2 regions of the Bilifractor sp. LCP19S3_H10 genome follow, and region 2 is predicted to be linked to the other one. Evidence: a T-box and tRNA genes for the amino acid it is inferred to sense, from the RefSeq annotation. Region 2 holds a T-box; the other holds one or more tRNA genes.

Region 1 (15,656 bases), on a different contig from region 2:
CGGGATTCAAATTCCCGCGCGTCAATCTTATAGGATACATCGGGATCGATGATCGTTATATCCGCTTCCTTGCCCTCTGCTAGAGATCCCCTCTGATCCAGATGCAGAATTTTCGCCGGACCGGCGCTCATCCGCTCCGCCATCTGCATTGGCGTCAGGATACCGGTTCTGACCAGATATGTGATCGTCAGCGCGACAGAGGTCTCCAGACCGACAATGCCGAAGGGGGCCTTTTCCATGGGCTGATCCTTCTCCTCGCGCGTGTGGGGCGCATGATCCGTGCTGATTGCCTCAAATACTCCCTCAGCCAGTCCCCTGCAGAGTGCCTTCCTGTCCTCTTCGGTGCGCAGCGGCGGATTCATTTTGTAGTTCGTGTCGCCGTGCACTCTGTCGCTGCTCGTCAGAATGAAATGATGCGGGCAGACCTCGCCGGACACATCCCAGCCTTTTTCTTTTGCCGCCTTCAGCATCTCGTAGCTTCCCTTCGTGGAGCAGTGACAGAGATGAAGATGCGTGCCTGTCTCATGAGCAAGGATCATATCTCTCGCGATGATGACATCCTCCACCGAATTTGTGATACCGGGCAGGCCCTCAGCTCTGGATATCTCATCCGCATTCACACAGCCGCCCTGAACGAGATTCCTGTCCTCGCAGTGATCCAGAAACGGAATGTTCAGTTCACGGCAGATTTTCATTGCCTCCCGCGCAAGCTCGGCGTTCATGACAGATTTTCCGTCCTCGGAAACAGCGGGGATTCCATGCTCCGCCATTCCTCTGATATCTGCCAGCTTTTCACCGGCCTGCCCCTCAGTGACCGCTCCGGCCTGAAGCACATGGATCGACGCGGTATGCTCCGCCTTATGCATCACATAGTCGATGCGGTCCGGGCTGTCACAAACCGGTTTTGTATTTGGCATTGCGACGATGGTGGTGATGCCTCCTCTGGCCGCCGCCTTCGAGCCGGTGGTCACATCTTCCTTCCAGGTAAGTCCCGGATCACGAAGATGCACATGCAGATCGATCAGCCCGGGCATGACCCACATGCCCCTTGCATCGATCTCCCGGTCCGCCTTCTCTGTTATATTTTTCGCGACTCTGGTGATTTTTCCTCCCGACAGATAGAGATCAGCGATGCCGTCAAAACGGGTGTCCGGATCGATGATTCTGCCGTTTCTAATCAGAATTGTATCCATAATGATTTCTGCCTTTCCGTATGAGGGACATCCGGCCGGATTTCATCAAACCCTCTTTTGTGCCTTTCCTGTCCCGGGCATAAATTTCCGTTTACAGTATACAAGATGGTGCCTGAGAATTCAAGGATCTCACTTCGCCTGGACATTGAAATGAGCTCCCGGAAAAAAGCGTGAAAAAGGCGGAAAAACTTTGCCGATACTGCCCCGGAGGCTGTTGAAGGGGCCACTGAAAAGAAAGCCGAATTGTTCAAATATTCTTGACTTTTCGACCTTTCAAACCTATAATCAAATCACGGTGAAAGCTTCACCGATTCATTATTTTTCTTAGTAAGTATGGAGGTACTTCAAATGAACAAGGGCACTGTTAAGTGGTTCAATGCTGAAAAAGGTTATGGTTTCATCACTGGTGAGGACGGAAAGGACGTATTTGTTCACTTCTCAGCAATCCAGGGTGAGGGATTCAAATCTCTGGACGAGGGCCAGGCTGTTTCCTATGATCTGGTTGAAGGCGCAAAGGGAATGCAGGCAGCAAACGTTGTTAAACTGTAATTTCAGCGAATGAACCCGAATCACTAATCCAGACATCGAAAGAATTGCTTTTCTTGTTACAGCATTTTGAAGCATTGATTTATATATAGAGATATTAAGTTACGCATCAAGTGTTTGCACACGTAATAATCAGTTCAATCGAAAAATCACCGTCTTCCGCTCCGGAAGGCGGTTTTTTTCTGCTGTCTCATCTCAAAAAGGCGCCCTGCTCTCGCAGAACGCCTTGTAGATCTTGTGCTATATTATTGCTGCCATACATAGTCCCTATGGCTGCTGCTGTAAAATATCTTTTATGCCTGCACTTCTTCTATGACTGCTGTCATGCATGGCACTTAAGGGCATTGACGGGAGAAATCATTCTCTCGTTCTGCCGGAATCCGTCACTGCGCAGCCGACGCCGATGATACGGATGCGTCAGAAGAAGCTGATGCGGCTTCACTGCTGTCGGATGCTGTCGCAGATGATGCTTCAGCTGAAGTGCTGTCTGAACCGGTCTTCTGCTCTGTGACATAGCTGTTCAAAGCTGTCGTGTAGGACTCGATGGCAGAGAGGTCAAGCTCCGTCGTCGTTGCCTTTGCCGTGGTTGCCTGATTGTTCTTTACGTTATTATAAACTGCCCAGCTGAACCAGCCGATCAGGAAACCGAAAACTACTACAACCGCAACTACGGTCAGTCTCGTTCTGATCTTTTCTCTCCGCATGATTTTCTTGCGGTTCTTTTTCTCTTCCTTATATAAATCGACCTTTTCCTGACTCATTCCAACATACTCCTTACCTGTCTCTTGATCCGGGCTCCGGCTGATTCGGGCAGAAATTTCTCAGCATCTGCCATAATTCCTGCGTCGGCCCAATGTAAACAGTATACAACAATTCCAATCAAATGCAAAGCACAATCCGTAAATTCCCGGATTGTGAGATACCCGGAAGTCTATTATAATGGATACTGTATTTCGGAGGTTTTTACTATGATCGCATTACAGATTGAACATGTCGGCAGCTTCATGAATCACCTTCTTCTGAAGGAAGCGTTCGACCGTTTTCTGGTCTCGGAAGCGCAGATCACAACCTTTACCACATTTTCCATCGACGGTCAGGCTCACCCCGAATATTATGAGGGCGACGCTTCAGATGGCGGAATCACGAATAAAGCCACGGACACACAGACACACCGGGAACCTCTGGTGCACTGGAAGGATATCCGCTCCTTCTGTGTACAGATCCTGAAAGGCCGGAGGCTTCCTCTCTCCTTCCGTTTTGTCTTCCAGCTGAGTGCCGGACAGATCCGGCGTTTTATGGAAAAGAACGAACTGAATTACGATCCGGATGATATCCTTGGACTGTTCCTGAACATTCAATACCGGAATCAGACACTGACAGTAACTACCGGATCCTCCCTCCGGGTCTTTACGCTGGATCACTCCGTTGACCAGGCGTGGGACCGGTATGTGCAGAAATTTTTCACCGCCTGCGGGCTCGACTGATCACCTTTAAATTGTTGTTGTACAAATACCGGAATGTGTTTTTTGTGTAAATACAAGGAAATATTTTATACGAATACCAGGAAAATGTTTTGCACGAACACAAAAGGAGCGGGAAAAACGCCCACCTCGCGTTTTTATCCCGCTCTGCTTTCAATCTTGCTTATTCAGATTTCTTCTCGTCCTTTGATTCCTTTGAAGTCTTCTTGGCCGGTGCCTTGGTGTCCTTCTTCTCCGACGCTTTCACTTCTTTCTTTGCTGTATCCGCCTTTTTGATCTGGGCTTTTCCCGCTGGCTTCGCGTTCTCTGCAAGCTTTACCATGATCTCATTGCTCCTGCTGATGAACTTTGTCATCTCATCCGGAGTCAGAGCGCGGTTGCTGATAACTGCCAGATCATAAAGCTGCTCACAGAAGAGGCTGACATCCTCGGATGCCTTATGCTCGAATACATATTTCACAAGCGGATGCTTTGCATTCAGAACAAGTGTCTGCTGTCCCTCGAGTTCATCCACGTTGATGTTCTTGTCCGCCATTCCGTACATGCGCATCATCTCGCTATAACGGCGCATCTCCTCGGAGATCGTGACCATGGCTGAAACACTGGGATCCTTCAGATTCTCCACCCGGACGGACAGCTGACTCTTGTTCAGAACCTTGCGGAAGAGCTCCTGCAGATCCTTGCTCTCTTCCTTCAGGGATTCACTGTCTTCCTTCATATCATCGGTGAGATCCGCATCGATTCTCTGGAAATGAAGATTTTCATTCAGCTGCTCCACATGGGAGATAAACGGAGCGTCGATGGTATGAACCAGCTTATAAGCCTGTTTCTTCTGGCTCCGGAACATGTTGATGTACTGGCTCTGCTGCACCTCATTTGTCACATAATAGATCGTGATCTTCGGCGCATCCTTCTTGTCGTCCTTCTGATCCGCCTCACCGGATTTACTCTCTTCTGAAGCTTCTGCCTCAGGCTTCTTCTCACCATCGGCACCCGTCTCAGATTCCTTCGCATCTGCTGCTTTGCTCTTGTCTTCTGCGCTTCCCCCTGTTTTCTCTTCCTCAGTCTTTTCAGGAGTATTGGCGGCGATGATATCTTTCAGCGTGTGATACTTGCCGTCGAGATCCTCATAGAGGATGTAATCCATCATTCTCTCAGAGAACTTGGGATCCTTCAGCGTTCCGAACTTGATGAACGGACTGATGTCGTTCCAGTATTTCTCATATTCTTCTCTCTTGGTCTTGCACATGCCTGAGAGCTTGTCCGCAACCTTCTTTGAGATGTAATCGGAAATCTTCTGCGCGAAACCGTCATTCTGAAGCGCGGAACGGGAGACATTGAGCGGCAGATCCGGGCAGTCAATCACGCCCTTGAGCAGGAGCAGATATTCCGGGATAACTTCCTTGATATTGTCCGCGATGAATACCTGGTTGTTGTACAGCTTGATTTTTCCCTCAATGGACTCGTATTCCGTGTTGATTCTCGGGAAGTACAGAATGCCCTTCAGGCGGAACGGATAATCCATATTCAGATGAATCCAGAACAGCGGCTCCTTGTAATCCAGGAATACATGGCGGTAAAATTCCTTGTACTCCTCATCCGTGCACTGACTGGGCTGTTTTGTCCACAGTGGATGCGTATCACTGATGGATACCGGCCGCTTCTGAATCTTTACCTGATTTTTCTCCGGGCTGGTCTCGACCTTTTCGGTCTCGCCCTTATCATTTTTCTTCTCCTCGTACTTCGCGTCCTCATGGATATGCTCAATGACAACATCGGTATCCTTGAGATCCTTTTCATCGATGATCTCTGTCTCCGGCTCTTTTGTCTCGTTCTCGAGATAGATTTCTACCGGCATGAAGGAGCAGTATTTCTCCAGAGTCTCACGCACCTTATACTCGTTAGCGAATTCCAGACTATCCTCTGCCAAATGCAGCGTGATTGTCGTTCCGGCCTCGGTTCGCGTTCCCTCGCTCATATCATACTCTGTTCCGCCGTCACACTCCCAGTGAACAGCTTCCGCGCCCTCCCGGAAACTCAATGTATCGATTTCCACCAGATCCGCTACCATGAATGCTGAGTAGAATCCGAGTCCGAAATGTCCGATGATCTGGTCGCTGTCCGCCTTATCCTTATACTTTTCCAGGAACTCCGTCGCGCCGGAGAAGGCGATCTCTGTGATGTCGCGGATTACCTCGTCCGCTGTCATACCAATTCCGTTATCGATGAATTTCAGTGTTTTTTCCTTATCGTTAACCGATACGGTGATCTTCGGCTTATATCCCTCCGGAAGCCTTACCTCGCCTACGGCATCCAGTTTTTTTCTCTTGGTTATGGCATCGGATCCATTCGAAATCAGTTCCCGGATAAAGATATCCTTATCCGAATACATCCATTTCTTGATTATTGGAAAAATGTTGTCGCTGTTAATCGACAGATTTCCATGTCTCATTTCCATACTAATACACACTCCTTTTCACTTTTAATCCTTCATTTTCGTGACATATCCCCGTCAGGAAAACGGATATCTATGTTATCGCCGCTGATGATCCGCTGTCTGTGGAAACCCGACTTCACGGACCATTCCGGCTGTGATTTCTGTCATTATGACCGGTATTCATTTTATACCCGACAAGTGTTATATTAGTACCCTTATTACAGAAAGTCAAGAAAAAATTAGCACTCGATTTTGTCGAGTGCTAGCAAGGTACTGTATAAGTCCAGTCGCAATGTTCTTGTCTCACGGGGAGCTTGCTCACCAGTGGGCAAGAACATTAGCGACGACAACAGGTATGAACACGAAGTGACGCGTAAGCGGCACGGAAGTGCTCATACCTGTTAGCGGCACGGAAGCTGCGAAGCAGCGAAGTGACGCGGGGACTTATACAGTGTGTGGCACAATGTATCGTATAGCCGGTACTGTATAAGTCCAGTCGCAATGTTCTTGGCTCACGGGGAGCTTGCTCACCAGTGGGTAAGAACATTAGCGACGACAACAGGTATGAGCATGGAGCGGTGCGAAGCAAGATTATCCGGTAAAATCGCCCGACAATATCTTCTCAAGATATTCCTCTACCGTCGGCGTATGGTCACGGCTAGCGCCGAGAATTTCCGGCTTAGCGTTGTCTACCGCAACCGGCCATCCAACCAGCTTCATCATCTCCATGTCATTGTAGTTGTCCCCGAACGCCATACATTCCTCCGGACGGATATCAAGCTTCTCCAGCAGTTTCCGGATTCCGGTTCCCTTATTCACATTAAGCGGCATGATATCGAGCCAGTCGTTTCCGCCCGTAACAACCGTTGCGTATCTTCCGAATCTTTCCTGCCAGAATGCTACTTCCTCATCGGTAAGGCCGTTCCTCTCATAAATGGAAATCTTGAAATACGGCTCCTCCGTCTTCAGAATATCCGGCACCAGTGTGACATTGTTGCCGACCACATCGCGCATATGATAGTAGTAGCTCATATCCTTCGGCTGAATGTAGCTTGTATTCACTCCCGACAGGAGCACCTCGGCGGACGGCGTCCTTATGATCTCCCGCATAATCTCCTGTCCAAGCGCCCGGTCCATCGTCACTCTGTGCACCATCTCGCCTTCATAGAAGCTGAGGCAGCCGTTCTCGCAGAGATACGCGATCTCGCTGCGAACAGGGGCAAAGAGTCTCTGCAGATTGGCATACTGTCTTCCGCTCGCCGCAAGAAAAATAATTCCTCTGTCAGTCAGCCTGTGAATCAGCTCGCAGGTATTGGGTTTCAGCCTTTGTGCGTCTCCCTGAAGCAGCGTCCCGTCCAAATCGCTTGCAATGAGACGGATATTCGACGGAATTCTTATCGATGGAATTCTTTTATCTGACATTTTCCTTTCCCCTCGAATTGAAACGATCCACAAGATCAACGATCTCCAGAGGATCATCGACAATATCGTCTGCCCGATATTCCTCAAGCTCTGTTCTCGGACGGAACCCCCAGGTCACCCCGACGGTAAAAAGGCCGGCATTATGGCCCGTGAGCATGTCGGTATTGGTGTCACCAAAGTACAGTGCCTCATTCTTATCCACCCCGAACTCCCTGAGGATCTCATAGACGCCCTGCGGATTCGGTTTGATCGGCACAGTGTCGGTCTGTCCCTGAATATGGTCGAAGGTGTCCAGTCCGAAGATCGCCGTCACCACATCGATTGCTCCCTGATGCATCTTGTTGGAAAATACTGCAAGACGGATCTTCCGTTTCTTCAGCTCTTTCAGCATCTCCACAATGTGCGGGTAAGGTTTCACATGATACAGCGAATTCTCGACAAACCATTTCCGGCACAGCGGTCTTCCCTCCTCATAATATTTCAGCTCCGGATCGCCCGCATCCTTCAGTGCCCTTTTGAGCGCATTATCAAGGCCATCCCCCGCGTAGTAATTGTAATTCTCCACCGGCATCGCAGGGAGCCCGAAATGCTCCAGTGTCATATTGACCGGACGCGCAATGGACTCCTGCGTCTTTGTAAGCGTGCCGTCAAGATCAAAAATACATGCCTTTATCATTTCCTGCTCTCCCTTTCTCTTTTCCGATATTCCCCAGTGTATAACGCTTCCCAAGGTTCCGCGTTCCGCAATTTTCTTCCCGTAAATCCGTATTCCAGGGCTCTGCGTCCCGTGATTCTGCTTCCCGCGAGTCTATTTTGGGCAGCTTCTCTATCCATGATTTCGCTTTCCCCAGCTCATCTTACTTTGTGACTGGCCAGGACAGCTGTAGCCCGTCTTTTTAACAGGATACCACAATCGAAGATATACTTCTTCATTATTTCTCTGTCCTTAAGGACATTTATTGCAAATCGACATTTTCAGTAAATGAGCAGAAAAAAGCTGCCGCACCTGCAGGAAGCAGGGATACAGCAGCCTTTTCATTATTCATGTCAGAGTCAATCTGCTCCGGCCTTCTTATATCCTTTGAAGGTTCTCCGGACCTCTTGTGCCTTCCGGAGTTTCTCCGGACCTCTTACGTCTTCTGAAGTTTCTCCGATTCTCTTATGCCTTCGGAAGCTTGAAGGAACTCTTCAGCGATACGATTCTGCCGAACACCGGCTTTCCGGGCTTCGACAGCTTCGCGTCAGCACAGAAGAAACCATTTCTCACAAACTGGAAGCTCTCATAGGGCTTTGCCTCTGCCAGAGCGGGCTCGACCACTCCCTGGAGAACCTCAAGAGAATCCGGATTGATATTCATCGTGCCGTCCTCATTGTACACGCCCTTTTCCTCATCGATCAGATTCTCATAGAGACGCATCTCCACCGGCTTTGCATCCGCCGCATTCACCCAATGGATCGTTCCCTTCACCTTGCGGCCGTCCGGGCTGTTGCCGCCACGGCTCGCCGGATCGTAAGTACAGTGGATCTCGGTGATTTTTCCATTTTCATCCTTGCGGAAATCAACGCACTTTACAAAGTAAGCCTGCATCAGGCGCACTTCATTGCCCGGGAACATCCGGAAATATTTCTTTGGCGGGTTCTCCATAAAGTCATTCCGCTCGATATACAGTTCACGGGAAAAAGTAACCGTGCGGCTTCCCAGCGCCTCATTCTCCGGGTTGTTCGGTACCGTAAACTCCTCGGTCTGCCCCTCCGGATAATTGTCAATGATCAGTTTTACCGGATCCAGGATCGCATACATTCTGGGAACTCTGGTCTTCAGATCATCCCGGATGCAGTACTCCAGCATCGCGTAGTCTGTGGAGCTGTTGGCCTTCGAAATTCCTCCAAGGCTGATAAACTTCTGTATCGATTCCGGCGTATATCCTCTTCTGCGGAGCGCAGCAATCGTGACTAGACGCGGATCATCCCAACCGTCAACGGTTCCGTTCTCCACCAGTTTCTTGATATATCTCTTACCGGTGACTACATTGGTCAGATAGAGCTTTGCAAACTCAATCTGCCTCGGCGGGTGCGCAAAGCCCACATTCTCCACCACCCAGTTGTACAATGGCCGGTGGTCCTCAAACTCCAGCGTACAGAGAGAATGAGTAATGCCCTCGAAGGCATCCTCCAGCGGATGGGCAAAATCATACATCGGATAAATGCACCATTTGTCTCCCGTATTCTGATGATGCAGATGAGCGATCCGGTAGATAATCGGGTCTCTCATGTTGATGTTCGCCGCTTTCATATCGATTCGCGCCCGGAGAACCTTCGATCCGTCCTCGAACTCGCCGTTTTTCATCCTCTCGAACAGATCGAGATTCTCTTCTACGCTTCTGTTCCGATTCGGGTCATCCCTTCCCGGCTCCGTCAATGTTCCACGGTACTCACGGATCTCATCTGCGGACAGATCACTGACATAAGCCTTTCCGTCGCGGATCAGCTTAAGCGCAGCCTCATACATTTTGTCAAAATAGTCTGATGCAAAGAACGGCCCGTTGAACTTCGCACCGAGCCACTCCACGTCACGCTTGATTGCCTCTACAAATTCTCCCTTTTCCTTCGTGGGATTTGTGTCATCAAAACGGAGATTGAACTGACCGTTATATTCCTTTGCGATGCCATAATTCAAAAGGATCGACTTTGCGTGACCGATGTGAAGATATCCGTTCGGCTCCGGCGGAAAACGCGTCATGACCGTGTCATATCTGCCTTCCTTCAGATCCTTATCGATTTCCTGCTCGATAAAGTTCCGGGAAACAACTTCTCTCTCTGTCTCACCCGATCCCTGTTCCTTAGAAGCTTCTTCGATCGCCATTGTGTCAGTTCCTCCTCGATTCCAGTATCATTTATCCGCCGGGGTGCGCACTGCTTCGGCAGATATCTAAAGTCTTTCACTGAGACAACATCATATCATAACTTTTTCAATTTTCAAAGCATAACCTTGCCCTGCGGCTGCCTTCATCTGCCTTTCATACAAACCGTCATCCTGCACGATATCTTCCTTTGCAAAGACTTGCGCTTGCGTGCAAAGGCTTAAACTTGCATAGCAAGGACCCGGGCTTGTGCCGCAGTGACTTAAGTTTGCGTCAAAATTTGAATTTTCTGACAAATTTTCATTGCATTTTGATGGAAAAAGTGATAACCTGAGAACTGATGGGAGCATAGCTCAGCCGGGATGAGCGTTCGCCTCACACGCGAAAGGTCACGAGTTCGATCCTCGTTGCCCCCACTATTCGACGCGTATCCGAGTAATCGGATACGCGTCTTTTGTCGCAGCGGGGTCTGTCTGTTTTTATTCCCAGCTGCTAGGCACCGCCTTCATAGCCTAATTTCACACCCACAGCATACTTTCACAACCACAGCAGAGCTCCCCATCCACAGCATAATTACACATTTACAGCACAGCTCCCCATCCACAGTATAATTACACATTTACAGCAGAACTCCGCATCCACAGCATAATTACACATTCATAGCAGACCGGAACGGTGCATGCGTGGATGGCTGCTGATCTCCGGGAAAACCGTCTCATCCCATAAAAAAGCCTGTCTCCGCATACACAGAAACAGACTCGCAGAATTTTCCGGTAATAATAAAAATATTTCCAACAACATGAAAAAAGATATATCCACCAGTGCCCGGATGCCCGGAATAAAAAGTTCCATACAGCATCACATCATACGCTACAGACTTTCAGACAGTAGTGTTCTCCTTCTCTTTGTCTGTCCTGGTATGCTTTGAAAGGCCGATTTTCGAATCCGGCTCATCCTCTTCCGATTCGTCTCCACCGGGGATCAGTGACATCAGCCACTTCCTCTTCAGGGTGACAAAAATCAGAACAGAGATCTGGAATCCCAGCGCAAGCACCATGAACAGATACTGCCCGTGCTTGATGAACCCGCCCGCGAGACAGTTGAAGAAAATCTGTATCCAGCTTGTAACAGCAATCGCAATAAAATAGTGAAGCGTCGTGATCGAAGATCCGGCAGCAATATACGGAATAATTCCATTCGGAAGAATAGGGAGCAGGTTCACAAAAGCAACCACAAACTCCGGTTTGGTCGTCTTCAGCTTTTCCTTGATCCAGCTGTTCTTGTTCTTCTTCACCGGCGCAAACCCGGCAATCTGATTACCCATCCTTCTCGCAAAAAAGAACACCAGAAGGTTTCCCAGCAAAAAGCCGAAGTAGCACATCAAGAAAGAATGGAACCAGCCATAGATTACACCGGATGCAATCTGAATTGCAAATCCCGGAAAGACTATACTGACAACCTGAAGCGCAGCCAGCACGATGATTGACAGCGGGCCCTTCCAGGAAGCTTCCCTATTGATAAACAATTCAATTTCCTTCTCGTCGCCGCCGCGCAGCAACTTCAGATACTGCGGGATCATGTCGCCGAATGCGAACCAGATCAGCAGCACAGCGACAGCAAGTACGCCGATATAAGCGAACAGCTTCCAGTGTTTTCTCCAGAAGCTGCTGAAATCCTTCTTTTCCATATATTCTCCAAATTCTGATTTGTATACCGCTTCTGCAGCAAAACAGGCTGAATCGGAAGTTCGGATACTTCCCCGCCGGAAAAACCGCATTATCTGCGCATCCGGCCAGACAACCATTAGATTATATAAGAAAAGATGTCTCCTGTCAAATTCAACATTCCCTGCAGGATATGAGCCGTTCCGGTCTCGGTAATACGCCTGATATCCCTTGTCCTGAAGTCGAACCATATCGGCTCCGCCAAGGCTGTACCGTCTCAGTAATACACCTGATATCCCTTGTCCTGAAGTCGAACCATATCGGCTCCGCCAAGGCTGTACCGTCTCAGTAATACACCTGATATCCCTTGTCCTGAAGTCCTTTGACCGTGCGCTCCCTCAGTATATCGTCAACAAAAATTTCTCCGCTCAGCACGACACGGTTTACCTGAATTCCATTCCCGGAAGCATCAGCCACTATATTTTCACACATCTTGACCGTCATCTCCGCTACCGCGTCATGAAATTCCAGTGCAAGCTCATCCGTCGGAATGCCGCCGTCCTTTGCCATGCGAAGATCTCCGATCAGACGCGGGCCGTCAGCAATCCACTCGCCGTTTTTCTTCTCCAGAATCATCCTTACCGGATACCGGTTCTTGAGAACATCAATCTGATGTGCCGCCATTCCAAATGTACCGTCATTCCATTTGCTGACCGCATTTTGGGCTGCCTCCACAAGCCTCTCTGCGCATTCACCGGGATAGGTATTCTCCTCGCAGATGCCGAGCACTGCCGCGGCTGCATCGAACAGCCGCAGAAGTGACGTCGAGATATAAGTGTCTCTTCCCGCGTCAAGTGCAATTGCGATCGTCTGGTGCAGATTCGGATCGAGAATCTGATCTGACTCATAATCCTCCCAGATCAGACCTCTGTCCTCTGCATCATTCATCATGCAGGCAAGTACCATCTGCGCGTTTTTCGTATCGTCCCTGCCTCCGAGAAGCTGAACCGGCTGCAGACACCCCATACGAATGTAGTTGCCGCTGCGCTCCGCGACCTCCGGCTCCTTCTCTTCCTCGTCCAGTTCATCATGCATCGGGACCGCATGAAGAGTCTCCCCACTGTCATCCGGTTCCTTCGTGTATTGAATCTTCAATATATGTTTTCTGTCTCCGAGCAGAAATTCTCCGCCCCATACTGTACCGTCTTCTCCCTGAATATTGTCATCATACACAACGTAGAGAGCGGGTCCCTGAATGTTGTATTTGTCAGCAATCGGTGCCACAACAGAGGTCAGTTTTTTCATATCCTCTGATTCGACTGTGTCCCTCTCGTGCTGTCCTGCTTCGTCGTTCAGTACAAATGTGATTTTATCATCCATGATCTCTGATCCCCTCTTCTGAGATAAGCCCTTTCATCAGTATCCGTGTAGCAGCCGGGATCCGGTTCAAAAGATTTTTCTAAGTCGTCCCATGCTGTCATCTGATTTCAAAATTATACCATTGCATGTACGATATGCAAATATATTTTATGTTTATAGGATTAGCGGACTTTTACCCGGTATTTTTTTACAATTTCGATGTTCTTAACCCGGGTAATGCCTGTGAAGTAAAACGTCAATGAAATATGCCCGGTGAAAATGTAATCTGCCAGTCCTTCAAAAAGCGGTTACAACGAGATAAAACACGCTGCGCGAGTTTTATCTCGCTATCGCGACGCTCGCCGCATACGAATACTTCGCATTCGGCTGTGGCTCACTGTTCGCGTAAAAAAACCCCGGAAGAACCTGTCTTCCGGGGGGATCTCATTACAGCTGATAACCAGACTCGAACTGGTGACCTCATCCTTACCAAGGATGCGCACTACCACCTGTGCTATATCAGCAATCGGTCGGTGTTTCTCACCAACGAGTAAGATCATATCAAAACGGTCTTCTATTGTCAAGCAGATTCTACATTTATTTTCGGCAGATTCTACATTTATTTTCGACAAGGTCTTCCATTCCTGAAGACAGGGGCTTCATTGCCGCCCCAGCCCGCCTTCAGTTATAAATCACAACCGTTGTACCGTAAGGCACATTATCATAAATATATTTTGCGTTTTCAAGCGCAAGCCGCACGCAGCCGTGAGATGTCGCTGCGCCCAGGGTTCCATCCAGAATGCGGACCGGCGAAGAAGACCCATCATAGATTACGGAATGGAATAAATAATCTCCGGAAATCTGGCTGTAATACCAGCATTTGGTGTTGCCGCTCCAGAAATAAAGTCCCTTTATCCCCAGTCTGTATACACCGGTAATCGTAGGCGTCGATGCTTTTCCATTGGAGCAAAGCCAGTACTTCTGGTTTTGCCAGTTATTCCTGCTTCCTGTATACACGCCTGTCCGATGAGCGGAACGGTCAACCATCAGAAGATACCCGGTAGAGCTTGAATATCCCTGCGCTATAGCATCCATACCAGCGTGAGGGTTGACATATTTCCAGAATGTATTTGCCGTACTTCCGGGCGCGCCGCTTCCCTTGGCCACTATTCGGATCTCAATCGCCTCCATACGATATCCATAACCGGCGGATCCGCAGTTCTCCCCGTTGCACGCCCATCCGGTCCAGCCGAATCTCTGCACATGCGTGCGATAATACACATCAAACAAATTTGCCATCTCACCGGTCAGCCGGATCCGAATCGCCTCCAGGCGAAGTCTCTTTCCTACTGTCCCGGTCATCACTCCGTCAGCTTTCCATTCTTTTTCCCATCCGGCTCTCTGTATATGGGAGCAGTACGAAATACCGCCCGTGAATCCGGTTGTGTTGCCCAGATGGATCTTCAGCGCCTCCATCCGCAGTCCCTGTCCGGTCGTCCCGCCAGTAGCCCCGTTTGAAACCTCTCCCAGACTCCATCCGTATTTCTGCACATGGGTCTGATAGGTTACTGTCGGGACGGTGAGATAAGCAACATTACGGGCGGCAGATCTCGCAGGTGCCGCCTCTCCCTTCTTCACAATTGCAACCTCATACGCCTCGACGCGGCGGCTCAGATTCGTTGTGCCGGCCAGCTCGCCGTTTTTCGCCCAGGCAAGCCACCCGAAGCTCTGCACATGCACGCGGTAATAAAGATCATACTTCTCCGCATCGGTTCCGGTCAGCTTCATGACAATTGCTTCGACCCTGAGGCTCTGTCCCGTCGTTCCCGCAGCTGCCCCGTCGCTCTGCCATCCGGTCCATCCGTTCCGCTGCACATAAGTATTATATGTGATGCCGAGATTCTGATCGCCTTTCACGCTGGCCCGGATTGCCTCAACACGAAGGCCTTTTCCCGTAGATCCCGCATATGTCTGTGTGTTTTCCCCGGAAACGACATCCTTGTCCGGCCATCCTGTCCGCTGAACATGAGCGGCATAGCTGACAACAGGTATATCCAGAGCATCGTCTTTCTCCTCTGTCTCTTCCCTCTTTTCTTCAGTAGATTCCTCAGTAGCACTCGCGCTTTCCGAGGATCCGGATACGGAATCTGTCCCCACGATTTCTGCTTCAACTGATTCATTCGAAGCATCTGTCACGGTGTTATCGCCCGCCTTCTCACCGGAATCTTCTTCAGATGAGGTTCCATTTTCTGGTGTACCGGTGTTTTCGGATGATATATTCTCCACTCCATTATCCGCAGATGTAACCGTGTTGTTCTCCGCGGCGTCGCTGCTATTCTCCGCACTGCCTGATGTGCCATCCAAAGAGTCATCCGTTTCTCCAGTTTCGGAAGATTTATAAGAAGCTGCTGTATCCTCTGCATAAACCGGACATGCCGCAGATATCACTCCAATGGCCGTTAATGTTGTGACAAGCTTTAACAGATTTTTTCTTCCCATAAGATCTCCCTTCTGCACAAACCATATTTTGGGCATTATAACCGCCGCGCTTCCCTTGGCTTTCTCCAGTATGAGTTACTTATATTATACGATACAGCAGGAATCCATGATATAAAAATATTATTCCCGGTACACAACCGGAAGCTCCCACTTCTCATCTCCCACACGGAGTTTGAAATCCGCCTGTCTGATTG
Region 2 (15,656 bases):
TACCTGCCGTATTCGCAGCCGCTCCGCTCTGTCCAGTGCCGGAACCGGGTGTCGTATAGGTTCCGCCAAGCTCGGTAATGGCATACTCCGCGTATTCCGCCCTCCGCGTGTCCGGATTCGCGTCGATGATCGCCTGATATTCAGCGATTGCCTTGTCCGTGTCCCCGTTTTTCGCGTAGGCCTGTGCAAGGAGATTCATTACCTCGTAGTTATCGGCAGCATCCGAGGAATCGGTCAGCGCCAGTGCCTTCTCAAGATACGAAACCGCATCTTTCCAGTTTTCCTGATAAAAAGCAGTCTGCCCCTGCGTCACATAGGAGCTGTATGCCTGGCTCTGAAGATCAGACTTAATTGAGTCATAGATCTCACTCGCCTCTGTTGAAAGCAGGGAATTGTCCACCTTTGCGAAAGCGTCTCCGGCAGACTCGTAATCCCCGTTCTGATAATCCACATACGCCTGAAGCAGATTGTCATAGGACTGCTCCGTCGACTGAAGATCGGCGACCTGATCCTTCGCTGAACTCACCGAGCTGGTTGAATCATCAACCTGCTGCTGAAGATCATTGATTTTGCTCTGCTGCGCGGCGATCGTCGTTGTATATTCCGTGATCCTGGAATTTGTCGACTCACTGAGGCTCTTCCGGACAGCCGGACCGACCACAAAGGCCGCTCCCGCGATGCCAATCAGAACACCAAACAGTACATTTACCAGTGTCAGATACGCCGGCCTCTCACGAAATGCAGCCTGCCTGACTGCGGCGTTCTGCTGCAGATCCTCGTCCGGATTCTCATTCTTCTTTCTGCCTCTTCTTCTGTCGCGGGTCCGAATGTCCATTGTCGTCGTTGTGCCCGTCGCCTCATCAATCTCCCTGAGGTAACGAAGCGCGGACGGATTGACCCTGTCGATGCGAAGCACCCGCTTCAGCATCCTTCGCGCGTGAGAATACTTTCCATCCTTGATCTCAATCAGTGCCAGAAGGAGATAAGCGCTGACGAGCTTCGGATTGCGGCTGACAATTTTTCGAAGCTCAACCGCCGCGATATCATCGTTTCCCTCCCGGCAGGATCTCAGCGCCTCATTGTACTGACGAATTGTCTGATTCAGCTGTTCCAGGTGCTTCGGATCCGACCGCAGATTCTGAATAAAGTAAGCAGCATCGTTTCCTGCAGGTCGGAGATTGGCGCTGATAACCCATTCACTCAGGGCGGAAACCGCCTCCCCTGTCTCATAATATACCAGCCCGAGAAGATTTCTGGCCTGGATATTATTCTTGTTAAACTGCAGGCTGATACGAAGCTTATCAACCGCGCCGGAAAGGTCACGGATCTGGGCCATATCAAGTCCCTGATTGTAATAGCTTCTCGACAGCTGCTCCGCTATATCTTGGCCGAAAACCATTCATGACTCCTTTTCTGTCTTCGAAGAATTCCTATGATTGAGTTCCAGTTCTCTGAGAAGATCGACAATGTCTGTCAGATCCTGATTTTTTATCGCATTCTCAACATTCTCCACATCAAGACTCGGCTTAAACTTTTTCAGTTCCTCGTCATAATCCAGCATACAGAACCTGCTCCTTTCGTGTGTGAACTCCGGCGTTTTCTCCTGTTTTACTTCGTCGCATCCAGGAAACCTTCCGTTTCTCCTTGCAGCGTTCAGATAAACCTTCCGTTCCTCTTTGCTCCGTTCGGATAAGCCCTCAGTTTCTCTTTGCCGCGTTCAGATAAACCCTCAGTTTCGCTTTTCAGCGTTCAGATAAGCCTTCAGTTCTCCCGCCAGATACAGCGAACCGACGCAGAACAGCATACCATCCTCCTTCAGGACAAGGGCCAGATCAAGAGCCCGCTCTGGTGAAGGCTCCGAGAAAACCGCCACCGCTCCATCATTCCGAAACAGCTCAGCAAGTTCATCCTCGGAAACTTCACGGCTGCCGGAGATCCGGGTCGTAATGACGCGGTCAGGGTGAATTCCCTCCACCAGTTCCCGGATCATGTCCTGGTATCTCTTGTCCCGGACACAGGAAAACAGCAGTGTGATCTCCTGATCCTTATGAAAATGTTCCACTGTTCTGACAAATTCGGCAATTCCGTCCGCATTGTGTGCGCCGTCAATGATGACATCCGGAAGCACCGTCTCCATCCGGCAGGGCCATTTCATCCGGTAAAGGCCTGTCGCCAGTTTTTCCTCCGGTATCCCATGTACCTTCTCCAGAAGTTTCATCGTGAAAAATGCGAGCGAGGCGTTCATCATCTGATACTCCGCGATCTGTGGAATTCTGAGGCGAACAGCAACAGTGTCATCCGGCGTGAAATCAAAAGTGACTCCTTCCTTCGTTGTACGCACCGCATGGTACATGGCAGGTGTCAGCTCATAGCAGGGCGCTCCAAGTTCCTCTGCGCGCTTCCGGATCACTTCGGAAGCTTCCCCATCATGTCCGTCAAAGATTACCGGTGCGCCCTCCTTGATAATCCCCGCCTTCTCAAAAGCGATCTCCGGGATTGTATCCCCGAGATACTCCGTGTGGTCCAGGCTGATCGATGTAATGATGGATGCGAGGGGATGCCGGATCACATTTGTCGCATCCAGCCTGCCTCCCATTCCGACCTCAAGGATCGTATAATCTACCTGTTTTTCCCGGAAAATCATAAGGCCCATCAGGAATAAGGTCTCAAAGTAGGTCGGATGAGTATCCCCCTCCGCCATGGTCAGCTTCACCGCTGCCATCACTTTGTCAAAAGCCTCTGTAAACAGATCATCACTCACCGTTTCTCCGTTGATCTGGTATCTCTCATTGATCCGGATCAGATGCGGAGAGGTGAAAAGTCCGACCTTATACCCACCCTCCATCAGCATAGAATTCAAATAGGCGCACACACTGCCCTTACCGTTTGTCCCGGCCACGTGTATAATCTTCATTCCCTCTTCCGGGTGTCCGAGCCTGTCCAGAATGCGTCGTGTGTGATCAAGAGACGTCTTGGTGGTAAATTTCGGGATGCTTTCAATATAATCTACTGTTTCATTGTATGTCAATTTTTGGTTGCCTCTCCCTTTTCAAGGTATAATGCGAGCGGTTTTTCATCCGTTTCCGACAGGATCTCATTCGAAGTATCACTCTTCTGGACAACACTGATCTCATCCGTGCCTTTCAGCTCTAGTCCCTGCGCAAGAAGCAGGCCGTTGCTGACACAGACCGTATCCTTCACTATGTCACCATTCACCGCAAGTCTGCTGGCCGCTGTGAAGTTCTGTCCATAAACGTAATAAAGCGGTTCCTCATTGGTTCCGGACTTCACGATCCGCTCCACACGAATCGGCTCAGTACCCATCTTCATATCGGTCGGTGCGAACGGGCTCGTTCCGTTATAGACGTACCTCTCTCCATACAGCATATCGTACTGCATAACCTCTAGATTGCTCTGGTAGAACCTGTCTCCACGCTCCGACTCATGGTATCTGACCAGAGTTCCGTCGTACAGCCCGAGTCTCTTCAGGACCTCGGCTCCGATCTGGTAGGCTGCCAGATTCTTGTTTTTCTTCTTCAGGCCCATGTTATCCCAGATGATATAGGGTGTTCGGTAAAGATTCCATCCCTTCACATCACTTTCCTTCAGTCCCATCGTCGGCAGATGATCTCCGTACATCACCAGAACAACCGGCTCATCAAAATTCTGAAGCGTATCCGTAAGCTCATGGACGAACTGATCCATCTCATGAATCTGCTCACAGTAATATTCCCACGAATAATCGTTCTGCTCTTTCTTCTCCGCTCCGGTCACAGTGATTTCCGGATCACTGATCACGGGCTCTGTCGGATAATCCCCGTGTCCCTGCACGGATACGGTGTATACATAGTCCGCTCCTTCCGTCGACTTCAGCGCCTTCATGATTTCCGCCGTCAGAATATGGTCCTTGACCCATCCGGTTTCCGTCACGTCGGTGATATCCGGCATGTATTCTTCGGAGGTGAAGGTGTCAAAGCCGAGATTCGGATAAACCGTGTTTCTCCCGTAAAAGGTCGCCTCATTATTATGAATGGCATGCGTACTGTATCCGACTCTCTTGAGATCGAAGGGAATACTCTCTACGGTTTCCTTTTTCAAGACCGTCTTGTAGGGATACTCACCGGCCCCAAAATAAGACAGGCTCATGCCGGTGATCGCCTCAAATTCTGTGTTTACAGTTCCGGCACCAACGACCGGCACCTTCAGCATACCGGAAGAGTATTTCTTCTGCAGCTTATGGAAATATGGGATCGGGTCCTCAGAAATCTTCAGACCTGTCACAGTCTCCGGATCAAAAAAGGACTCCAGCTGAAGAAAAACGAGATTGGTGTCCGCTGCTCCCTCCGTATCGGAATCGGGAAGCTTTTCATCCTCATCCTTCTCGATATAGCTGATCAGCTTCTCGGAATATCCGTTCGGCCGGTTCATTCCGGTATCAAAAACAGTGACCGAGAAGCAGTAAGGGAAGCCATAGTTCTGATACGACATGGCAAGGTTTCCGAAATAACTGGAAAGGATTCTTGTGTGGATACCCATCTCGGTAGCACCCGCAAAAAGGGCAATACTTGCGCCGACGATGACAACATCCACAAACCAGTTGCGTTTTCCCTGGTATTTCGGTGCCTTAAAGAAATAGCGGATCAGGAAGAAAATCCCTGCCGCCAGTCCGGCCATCATCAGGCCGAACAGAACCGGCGGAATATACTCCGTTACGACCTTCTTCGCGTCTGCGAGGAGCTTCAGATCCTGTCCCGTAAAAGGCGTGACGCGGTTTGACAGAATAATTCCGTTCGCCAGACTCAGTACAAACCAGAAGCCAGACACAAATACCCGCACCCAGACGCGCCTGCGGAACAGAAATGCCACCGACATCGTCGTAAAGATCAGAAACGCGTTGTACAGAAAGACAAGAGGACTTCCTGTCATGTATTTCCACGCGCCAATAAACGAACGCCTGGAGATCAGCTCCATGATAAAATAAAGGATGCAGCACCACAATGCCTGGAACGGCACCGAGAAACGGTTCATCAGACGGACCCAGTATTTCAGGTCCGCCCTCTTTTTCCTCCCGTTCAAACATTCTGTGTCATTCCCGTCGCAGTTATCCTTCTGTCCGAACACGATTCTCTTCATCTTTCTTTTTCTCCAGCTCCGTCTGCTCTCAGTTCTTCTCCAGCTGAGCCAGACGCTCTTCCACCTGAGCCATCATCTGTCTGTAATTTTCAAGCTTATCCCGCTCCTCCTGCACCTTCTTCTCCGGAGCCTTCTGAAGGAATTTTTCGTTTCCAAGCATTCCGTTCGAGCGGGCAATTTCCTTCGTCAGACGTTCTCTTTCCTTAGTCAGACGCTCTCTCTCCTTGTCGATATCGATCAGATCCGCAAACGGGATGTAAATCACCGCACCCGGTATGATCGCCGAAAAGGCATCGTCATCGATATTCTCCTTCGTCTTCTGAAGAGAAACGCTCTCCGCATGAGCAAGTGTTCCGAAGAACGACTCTGCCTCTCTGAACTTCTTCAGCACATCCTCCTCACCGGAAACGATGAAGACATTTGCCTTCTTGCTCGGCGGCACGTTATGAGAGCTGCGCACGTCACGAATTCTGCGAACCGCCTCCTTCATCAGCTCGACAGCTGACTCTTCCTCTTCAAAATGGTATTCTTCCCTATAGACCGGCCACGGAGAGATCATCACAGATTCCTCGTCCGGATTCAATGTACAGTAGATTTCTTCCGTGATGAACGGCATGAACGGATGCAGAAGCTTCAGCGCCTCCGAAAGAACGGTCTTCAGCGTCCAGAGAACCGGAAGCTTCTCGTCTTCGTTCTCACTGTAGAGCACCGGCTTGGACATCTCGATGTACCAGTCGCAGAACTCCTCCCAGATAAAATCATAGACCTTCTGAACCGCAATTCCAAGCTCATACTTGTCCATGTTCTCCGTGACATCCTTCGCGAGGGTATTCGCCTTCGAGAGAATCCACCGGGAAGCGTAATCCAGCCTTGCAGGATCCATTTCCTTCGGAACCTCCGTATCGCCGAGGTTCATCATGATAAATCTCGAAGCATTCCATACCTTGTTTGCAAAGTTCCGGCTCGCCTCAACCTTCTCCCAGTAGAAACGCATGTCATTACCCGGAGCGTTTCCGGTCATGAGCGTCAGACGCAGCGCGTCCGCGCCGTACTTGTCAATCACCTCGATCGGATCAATGCCGTTTCCAAGGGACTTGCTCATTTTTCTTCCCTGCGAATCACGGACAAGACCGTGAATCAGCACATGATGGAAGGGAACCTTCCCGGTCTGCTCAATTGCAGAAAACACCATCCGGATAACCCAGAAGAAGATGATGTCATACCCGGTCACCAGCACATCTGTCGGATAGAAATACTCCAGCTCCGGCGTCTTGTCCGGCCAGCCAAGCGTAGAGAACGGCCAGAGCGCGGACGAGAACCAGGTATCCAGCGTATCCTCCTCCTGACGGAAATGCGTTCCTCCGCACTTCGGGCATTTTGCAGGCGCTCCGCCGCGCTGTACAACCATTTCTCCGCAGTCCTCGCAGTAATAGGCCGGAATTCTGTGTCCCCACCACAGCTGCCGGGAGATACACCAGTCCTTGATGTTCTCCAGCCAGTGTGTATAGGTCTTGCCATAGCTCTCCGGAACGAACTGCAGATCGCCGCTGTTCAGCGCAGCCAGCGCAGCCTGTCCCATCTCCTTCATCCGGACAAACCACTGAGGCTTGACCATCGGCTCGACGGTTGTATGGCACCTGTCATGCGTACCTACAGAATGCGTGTGCGGAACGACCTTGACCAGAAGTCCCAGGTCCTCCAGATCCTTTACAATAGCCTTTCTCGCCACATAACGGTCCATACCCGCATATTTTCCGCACTTCTCATTCATGGTTGCATCATCATTCAGAATGTTGATTTCCTCGAGATTGTGACGTTTACCTACCTCGAAGTCATTCGGATCATGAGCGGGAGTGATCTTTACACAGCCGGTTCCAAATTCCTTATCCACATATTCATCCGCAATAACCGGAATCTCGCGATCAGTCAGCGGCAGCTTCAGCATCTTGCCGACCAGATCCTTATATCTCTCATCATCCGGATTTACGGCAACCGCGGTATCGCCCAGAAGCGTCTCCGGACGTGTCGTCGCGATCTCGACAAATCTTCCCTCTTCACCCACGATCGGATAATTGATGTGCCAGAAGAATCCGTCCTGATCCACATGTTCTACTTCTGCGTCTGACAGAGAGGTCTGACACTTCGGACACCAGTTAATGATACGGCTTCCCTTATAGATCCAGCCCTTCTCATAAAGGCGACAGAAAACCTCCTCAACCGCTTTTGAGCAGCCCTCATCCATCGTAAAGCGTTCTCTCTCCCAGTCAGCGGAGGATCCGAGCTTACGCAGCTGTTTCATGATCCGACTTCCATAGTTATCCTTCCACTGCCAGCAGTATTTCAGGAATTCCTCGCGGCCGATCTCGCGTTTGTCAATGCCCTTATCCTTCAGCATATTTGTGACCTTTACCTCGGTCGCAATGGCCGCGTGGTCGGTACCCGGCTGCCAGAGTGCCTCATATCCCTGCATTCTCTTGTAGCGGATCAGGATGTCCTGCATCGTATTGTCCAGTGCATGTCCCATGTGCAGCTGACCGGTTACATTTGGCGGCGGCATAACGATGGTGAACGGTTTTTTGTCCGGGTTCACCTTCGCGTGAAAATATCCCTTGTCCATCCAGTTCTGGTAAATACGGTCCTCAATGCCCTTCGGATCGTAGGTTTTGGCAAGTTCCTTACTCATGAAAAAAATCCTCCTCTGCCTTTTGGAAAAGCGAAAAAATAAAAGCCCCCTGCACACATCGTGCAAAGGGCGATCATATCGCGGTACCACCTTGCTTCACATATGTATCCGCGAAAGCAGAATCATATATGCCTCATTCTATCCGTTAACGGGGATCAGGCGGGAATCCCTGGCGACATGACGGAATGCTTTTCCGCGTCCTCAGGATTCCGACTCAGAAGCTACCTTCCGCACAGGGAAAACCCGGACCTCTCTCAGCAGCTGAAGTCCTCTCTGTCGGTGCCGTTGTGCGTACTCCTCTTCGTCACAGTCTTTTCATATTTAACGTTAATCATAATAAGGAAGTTTTCTTTTGTCAAGCGGATCCTGACCGCCCATAAACGCACAAAAAAAACGCCCTTGCAAAGGCGTATTGTCATCTCAACCCGGTATCCTCAGTTTTCTCTGCTGCAGGAGGCAAAAGCTCCGAAACGAGGTCTCGGCCGGAATCTGTTATCTCATCTCTGTCTTGTCTGTCACAAGAGGGGCGGGAACTCCAGAACAGCTTCTGTTCTGCGGAAAATCGTCAGCCATCTGTTGCGGAGGAAATGGTACGATAAAACATTGGCGTGCTCTGAAGAATCTCACCCTGCCGTAAAACCATGCATAAATCCTGCTCAAGGTCTCTGGCGGAGTGATTACTCGTTCAGACATTCCATATCTTCATAAAATGAAAGCTTTGCTCGGAAGCTTTAACCTATAACCTCTCAGGCAGGTTTCCTGACTCACGGATCAACGTTTCATGCGCCTTCTCATATGTGCGGACATACAATGGCATTCGCATCTCGCTCCCCGTATACAGTGACCGGATCGTCCAGGCCTTCCACCTGGTTCCCTCTCAGACCCCTTCTGAGGTCTCACCTGAAAAGCTGATATAGAATTTATACACGACAATTATCATATGACAGATCGTTACGATTGTCAAGGCCCGAATGAAACGTTTCGCATCTGTCTGATTAAAACTTTTCGCATTTGCGGTTCACACATTCATGATTATTCATGACTGACGGGTAAGGAATTAACAATCCGGTTGCCATTCACCCTTTAAAAGCATTGTGACCCGCTGCAGTTTCCGTGCCGCCGGCATCTTCAGTGTCTCTGCGACATGTCCGAATAAACCTCACAAAAGCGTCCCATGAAAGAAGGCTCCTCGTGACCCGCCTTCAGGTGTGAGATATCTCCGATCCTCAGCGCGCGGAAGATCGCCGTACAAGATTCTCTTTCCTCCGTCACGAGCTCCGTCACAGATGAAGGCTGCATGCAAAGGAAATGCCAGGGAATGAACGGCGAACAGTTCCACAGATGTGACAGCAGTACGCAGCTGACCCCGAAGTGGCAGAATAGCGCCACGGTCTTTCTCGATTCTTTACTCACATGGTAGCAGCCGTTTTCTCTCCGGTATCCGTATCCTTCAAGCAGACGATCCAGCTCCCCGGTCACCCAGTCGTAGACCTCCGTCATATTGCTGTTCTGCGCCACAAGAGTCTCCCTCCATTTTTCGGGATCCAGATAAGCCGGATCCTGCATCAGTGACGAAGGAAGCATGTCCCACGGAATTCCACGCGCAAGAGTCCCGTCTTCCAGTTTCCGCGCGTCCGGATATGCTTTCCTGAGTACATCCGAATAGTTGATATCCATCCTGCACTCAAATTCATGCAGCCATTCCATTGTTTTTCCATTTTCCCCAAGCTTTTCCAGAGTATATGAGGCAGTTTTCTGTGCCCTGCCCATGGGGGACATATAAATATCATCAATCTCTTCTCCGGCAAGAAGATCGGCCAGAAGTTCCGCCTCCCGGTCTCCCTTTTCCGTCAGCGTATCATGTACATAATCCGGGTCACCATGTCTGATCAGTAATAATCTCATATGAAATTCCTATCTTCCTTCTCTTAAGGATAACGATTAAGCACCTCAATTTCGAGTCAGCACCTCAATCTCTAGAACGTATTCTTCTCTCGATATCAGAAGTCCCGGGCTCTTCGGCTCCCGGGCTCCTCATAATGATTTTGCAAGCGAACGATGCTCATTTTGAAGGAAAAACAGCATCCTGTCAAGACCGGAAAGGCCGGATAAATGCACTGGCAAAACCACTCACGCATCCGAAAACAGCGGGACTGCATGCACAGCCCCGCCGCTCTACCTCTTACAAGCCGCGTCTTCACGGTATTCTCGTTCAGTCTGAGTACTTCCGCAATTTCACGAATCATCAGTTCATCCGCATAATAAAGTGTAAGAATCATCCCATATTTCTCATCGACTCCCTGTATCAGTTCCCTAAACGAATCCCCTTCATTTTCCTCCCAGTTCTACATTTCTGTTTTCTCGGGAATTTCTCCACTTCTGTCGTAGTGGGCCTGATCCCGGATAATCGCGTAACAATGATTCAGGAGGATTCGAATCATCCAGGTACGAAAAACCGCCGGATTCTTCAGCGTGTATATTTTTTCGAAGCACGTCAGAATGGTCTCCGCGACCGCATCCGATGCATCCTCATTATTCCGCAGAACCGACCAGGCTGTCTTATACATGATCTGCGTATTCTGATCCATCAGTTCAAGAAACGCATCTGTATCTCCATTTATTGCTCTTCTAACCAGTTGTTCCAAATGAAAGCTCCTTTAGAATATATGTCTTCCCGAAATCATATCGCCGTTTCCAAGGGCCTCTTTTCCGGCGTTGAACGTTCCTCTTTCCTTTCGGTCTTCCTGAATATCCATTCATATATTAGATGAAAAGAGCGCAGAAATAGTTTCAAAAAAGCCGCCTATTAACGCGTCAACAAATTTCTCATAGTTTAAACGAGCTGGAATTTATAATCGTCCACCTTGCTCTTCGTCCTGTGTTTTTCTTTTTCACTCCTGCAATTGCATGGGAAGAAATAGCAGATCATGTATAATAATTTCAACCGTAAATTTCTGATGAATCAGAAGAATCCTTATCCCATACACTCGATAAATAATCCGTTCTGCCGGGTTTCATCCGCTAAAAAAAGGACCTCCACTCACAATGATTGGAAGTCCTTTTCATGATTTTATCATTTATCCGGCTCTATGGCCGGATTTCTCGCTCAATTTTACATCTTTTGTCATGTCCGAACAACAGTGCCGTGCATAGACATGCGTTTCCTTGCTTCGCCTGCTTTTCAGCTGCGTTTGCTCTGAACCTCGTCCCAGTATCTTGCAACCTCAGCAGAGTATTCCTTACCCTCCTGCGGGGCGCCGCAAACCTCGTTGTAGTATGCCCAGATATCGCCGAACGGAAGCATCTTGTCCGCCTCCTGGTCGATCATCAGCTGTGTGAAGTTGCCCGCGTTCTGAAGTTCCTTCAGATGCTCATTCGGCAGGCACAGCGCATTTAGCAGGCACTTCTGCCAGGTACGGAAGCCGACTGCCCATGCGGATACACGGTTGATCGAAGCATCAAAATAGTCGAGCGCCATATGCACACGATCAAGCGCGTCATTGCGTACGATCTCCTTCGCCATCTCCTTCGGCTCATCATCAAAGAGAACGACATGATCCGAATCCCAGCGAACCGGGCGGGTGATATGCAGAGCAATCTCCGGGAAGAAGGTGAGAAGCGCCGGAATCTTATCGGATACAACCTCCGTCGGATGATAATGGCCGTTATCCATCAGCGGAATCAGCTTGTCCTTATTGAATGCGGCATAGGTCAGCGCAAACTCAGAGGATCCGGAAGTGAATGACTCAACACCAATTCCGAACACCTTGGACTCCAGGCACGGCTTTACCTTGTTGAAATCATACGGCTCAGAAAGGATCTGGTCAACGGAATCCTTGTACCGCATTCTCGGGCCCATCCGGTCTGCGGGAACATCCTTCAGTCCGTCTCCGGTCCAGATATTCATCACACACACCTCACCGGTCTGCTCCGCGAAGTAGTTTGCGATCCGGATACATGCTTTTCCGTGCTCAATCCAGAACTTGCGGACATCCTCATCCGCGCTGGACAGGTTCATTCCGTCAGCGCCTGCACACGGATGAGAGAAGAAGGTCGGATTGAAGTCAATTCCCATGTGATGCTTCTTTGCGAAGTCCACCCATTTCTGGAAATGCTTCGGTTCGATCTTGTCGCGGTCCACCTTCTGACCCTTTTCAAAGATCGCGTAGCTGGCATGAAGGTTCAGTTTTACCTTTCCGGGAACAAGCTTAATCACCTCTTCAATGTCGGCCATCAGCTCCTCCGGAGTTCTGGCGATGCCCGGATAGTTACCGGTCGTCTGGATTCCTCCGGTCAGCTGGCCGTCTGAATCGAAGCCGTGAACATCATCTCCCTGCCAGCAATGCAGGGAAACCGGAATATCCTTCAGCTTCTCAATGGCAGCGTCTGTGTCGATTCCAAGCGCTGCATACTGTTCCTTCGCAATCTCGTAGCGTTCCTTTACGGTTGTCATCTCTGTTCCTCCCATTTATTCACCATTACAGATCATCTATTTTCACGGATCGATTCTTGCCGTGAGTCTTCGATCATCGTGAATCATTAATTACCATGTGTCATTTATTATCACCGGTCATTTCCCGGTGATGTGCTATGCGGCCGGCGGCTGTGGCGCAATTCAGAACCGGTACTGCGGCATACCGCTGAAATTCAGCCGGAAATCAGCTCTCCATCAGAGCTGTAAACCTTGATGCCGAAGGACTCGTGGATGTTCTCGCGGGCCTCTTCTACAGAATGGAAGACTCCGGTCGCGAGCATCTGTGCCGTGATATTGCCGATAGCGGTTCCTTCATTCGGACCTGCGTGTACCTCTTTGCCGGTTGCCTTTGCGGTCAGACGGTTCAGATAATCAACATTACAGCCTCCTCCGACAATATGAATTCTCGAGTAGCTTCTGCCGTTTGCTTCCTCCAGCTCTCTCTCCGTCTTCGCGTAGCACTCCGCGAGAGATGTATAGATCAGCGTCGCGAGCTGTCCGAAATTCTCCGGTACCTTCTGTCCGCTCTCCTCACAGGCTTTCTTGATCTCGCCGATCATGCTGTCCGGGGAAAGGAATCTCTCGTCATTCGCGTCCACCCGCGACGGAAAGTCCTTCTCCGCCTCCGCCATCTCTACAATCTGCGGGAAACTGTATTTGTCATTCACCTCATGCCGAGCCGAATTGATCATCCACAGACCCATGATGTTCTTCAGATAACGGAATCTGTGATCATAGCCGCCCTCGTTTGTAAAGTTCAGTGCACAGCTCTTTGCCGAGGTATCGGCGGTTTTGCGCTCCACGCCCATAAGCGACCAGGTTCCGGAGCTGATGTACACAAAATCATCGTCATTTGCCGGCACTGAGAGAACCGCAGAACCCGTGTCATGCGTACAGGGCACAACGACCTCGAAGTCGTAACCGATCTCCTCCGCGAGCTCCGGACGGATATGTCCCAGCTTTGTGCCGGGCATCACAAGTTTCTGGAAGATCCGGCGCGGATATCCGAGCCTGTCAATCAGCTCCCAGTCGTACTCACAGGAAGCCGCGTTGATCAGCTGTCCCGTGGTAGCCTCCGTGTACTCATTCACCTTCTGTCCGGTAAGAAGGAAATGGAAATAGTCGGGCACATACAGGAGCGTCTCCGCCTTATCCAGGTACTCCGGATGCTTCGTCTTCACCGCCATGAGCTGATAAATCGTATTGAAAATCGCCTTCTGAATACCGGTGCGGGCATACAGATCCTCAAGCGAGATGATCTTATATACCTCGTCATCCATGCCGTCTGTCCGGTGGTCGCGGTATCCGACCGTGTTGCCCACAACGTTGTCATCCTTGTCCAAAAGGACAAAATCAACGCCCCAGGTATCCACACCCACGTAGCTTGGCATCTTCCCGATTTCTTTACACTTCTTCAGTGCAATCTTGACTTCACGGAAAATCCGGTCAAATTCCCAGCAGAGTTCCCCGTCCTTCTTTACCATGCCATTCTCAAAACGGTGAACCTCCTGCAGCTGAAACTTTCCGTCCTCGATCCATCCGAGCATCATGCGTCCGCTGGATGCTCCGAAGTCCAATGCCCCATAATACGTCATAAAAAACCCTCCTTACACGCGCGTGATAAAATTACCCGATGTTTATCTTATTTATCTCGAGATTTTCCTTACATCCGACACCCCTGTGTCTTGCTGTTCCTCATTATAACAAAAGCGAAACGTTTTGAGTAGAACCAGGTTTGACAAAAAAAGGGTCCTCTTTTGCAACATAATCACAACAAATCGGTACAAAACCCTCGCAATTATACATTCTGTTTCTGTGAAGCCCACAGTCATATTGCGAAAAAAGCCTTTCCGAAAACAATGCCGCGTAACGAGATAAAACACGCTGCGCGAGTTTTATCTCGCTATCGCGACGCTCGCCGCACACGAATACTTCGCATTCGGCTGCGGCTCACTGTTCGCGTAAAAAAACCTGTGAAAAGTCCCGGGTATCCCGAAATCTTTCACAGGTTCTTTCAGCTATTCTTCTTTTGTGAGGTGGGAACATACTCCCGTTTACCACTTCGACCCCTGTGCCGTATTCCCTGCTCCGGCTTTGCAGTACTGAGCCCCAAGGTTCCGCCTCGCAATCACCGCCCCCGAATATCCCTGCTCCGGCTTCAATATGCCGGGACCGGTCAGGTCCGGATCATTTCATTCAATACTCTCCTGCTCCTCAGCGGACGGTCGAGAATCCGGTCTGTCTGGCGGTTCAGCGCATTTTCCAGTTCCTTCAGCACCTCCGGCTTCACCTCAAAGGTATACAGCTTTGTCAGAGGAGCGCTCATGACATAGCGGACTACATACAGCGCGGACGGACTCATCAGAGCAGGATCCGGCGCATATTCACCATTTATCGTCATGATCCGGATCTCAAAGATCCGTCTTACCAGCCGGTTGTCCAGGTGCGGATTCAGGATCGCCTTCATGGTCAGATACAGAAGATTCAGCATGTCAGTACCGTCGATGCCCTCTCTGCCGTAGTAATCCGCAAAATCAAGGAAGTAATACCCGTAATACACCCCCGGCTGTTCAAAGGCCAGCTCGGTGAAGTATTCCCGGATTGAAGCGGAGATCAGGCTGTAGGAATTTCTTCCTTCGATCAGCGTGAAGCTTCCGAAGGCAAAGGGATTGGACAGTGCCATGAGCGTGCTTCCCGGCCGTCGAGCGCCTCTCGCAAAACAGCTGATTCTGCCAAGCTCTCTCGTCAGAATCACAAGTCTTTTATCGTTCTCTCCGATCGGCATCGCCGACAAAACCATTCCAGATACATTGATCTGTTCATTCATATCTCTCAGCTCAGAATACTAAATCTGTTCACACCTAACGAGAGGCATGGATTTCAAGAAACACCGCCGTCTACTCCCTGAGCTCCTTCTTGTCGTAGCCGTAATTTTTGACGAGAATATCACTTTCTCTCCAGTCCTTCCGTACCTTGACCCAGAGCTTCAGATTAACCTTGCCGCCGAGCATCGTCTCGATTTCTTTCCGTGCCTCGGTTCCGATCTTTTTCAGCATGGCGCCGTTTTTTCCAATAATGATACCCTTGTGGGATTCTCTCTCGCAGATGATCGTTGCCTCAATATCTGTAATCGAACCATCCGGACGCTCCCGCATCTTGTCGATGACCACAGCGATCCCGTGCGGTATCTCCTCTCCCAGAGACCGGAGTGCCTTCTCGCGGATCATCTCCGAGGCGATCTGCCGCACCGGCTGATCCGTAATGGTTTCTTCCGAAAAGAAACGCGGCCCGTAAGGGAGCACCCGGAAAAGACTGTCGATCAGCGCCTCCAGATTTCTGCTGTGAAGCGCAGACACACAGACAATG

Evidence for each region. A T-box is a leader RNA that pairs with one kind of tRNA and senses whether it is charged. The one in region 2 lies ahead of ACTQZS_RS05930 (valine--tRNA ligase), so its partner is inferred to be a tRNA-Val.
Region 1: it encodes a tRNA-Val, which carries the amino acid that the T-box ahead of ACTQZS_RS05930 (valine--tRNA ligase) is inferred to sense. The anticodon was not compared.

The regions. Positions count from the first base shown of each region.
Region 1 covers NZ_JBQKFT010000010.1:58,443-74,098, reverse strand. Annotated here, with positions in the region: gene ACTQZS_RS09370 (dihydroorotase) at 1-1,193, opposite strand, end outside; gene ACTQZS_RS09365 (cold-shock protein) at 1,542-1,742, shown strand; gene ACTQZS_RS09360 (hypothetical protein) at 2,123-2,500, opposite strand; gene ACTQZS_RS09355 (DUF5721 family protein) at 2,708-3,223, shown strand; gene htpG (molecular chaperone HtpG) at 3,384-5,678, opposite strand; gene ACTQZS_RS09345 (HAD family hydrolase) at 6,249-7,079, opposite strand; gene ACTQZS_RS09340 (HAD family hydrolase) at 7,069-7,755, opposite strand; gene ACTQZS_RS09335 (glutamine--tRNA ligase/YqeY domain fusion protein) at 8,239-9,942, opposite strand; tRNA gene ACTQZS_RS09330 (tRNA-Val) at 10,283-10,356, shown strand; gene ACTQZS_RS09325 (TVP38/TMEM64 family protein) at 10,821-11,627, opposite strand; gene ACTQZS_RS09320 (Kae1-like domain-containing protein) at 11,950-12,984, opposite strand; tRNA gene ACTQZS_RS09315 (tRNA-Thr) at 13,415-13,487, opposite strand; gene ACTQZS_RS09310 (L,D-transpeptidase family protein) at 13,645-15,462, opposite strand; gene ACTQZS_RS09305 (glycosyltransferase family 2 protein) at 15,583-15,656, opposite strand, start outside.
Region 2 covers NZ_JBQKFT010000005.1:155,838-171,493, reverse strand. Annotated here, with positions in the region: gene ACTQZS_RS05950 (tetratricopeptide repeat protein) at 1-1,399, opposite strand, end outside; gene ACTQZS_RS05945 (hypothetical protein) at 1,400-1,561, opposite strand; gene ACTQZS_RS05940 (bifunctional folylpolyglutamate synthase/dihydrofolate synthase) at 1,730-3,028, opposite strand; gene ACTQZS_RS05935 (LTA synthase family protein) at 3,025-5,133, opposite strand; gene ACTQZS_RS05930 (valine--tRNA ligase) at 5,162-7,816, opposite strand; T-box leader at 7,879-8,133, opposite strand; cobalamin riboswitch at 8,549-8,735, opposite strand; gene ACTQZS_RS05925 (histidine phosphatase family protein) at 8,945-9,721, opposite strand; gene ACTQZS_RS05920 (sigma factor-like helix-turn-helix DNA-binding protein) at 9,817-10,125, opposite strand; gene ACTQZS_RS05915 (sigma factor) at 10,162-10,461, opposite strand; gene ACTQZS_RS05910 (L-rhamnose isomerase) at 10,998-12,269, opposite strand; gene rhaB (rhamnulokinase) at 12,464-13,885, opposite strand; gene recO (DNA repair protein RecO) at 14,467-15,117, opposite strand; gene era (GTPase Era) at 15,188-15,656, opposite strand, start outside.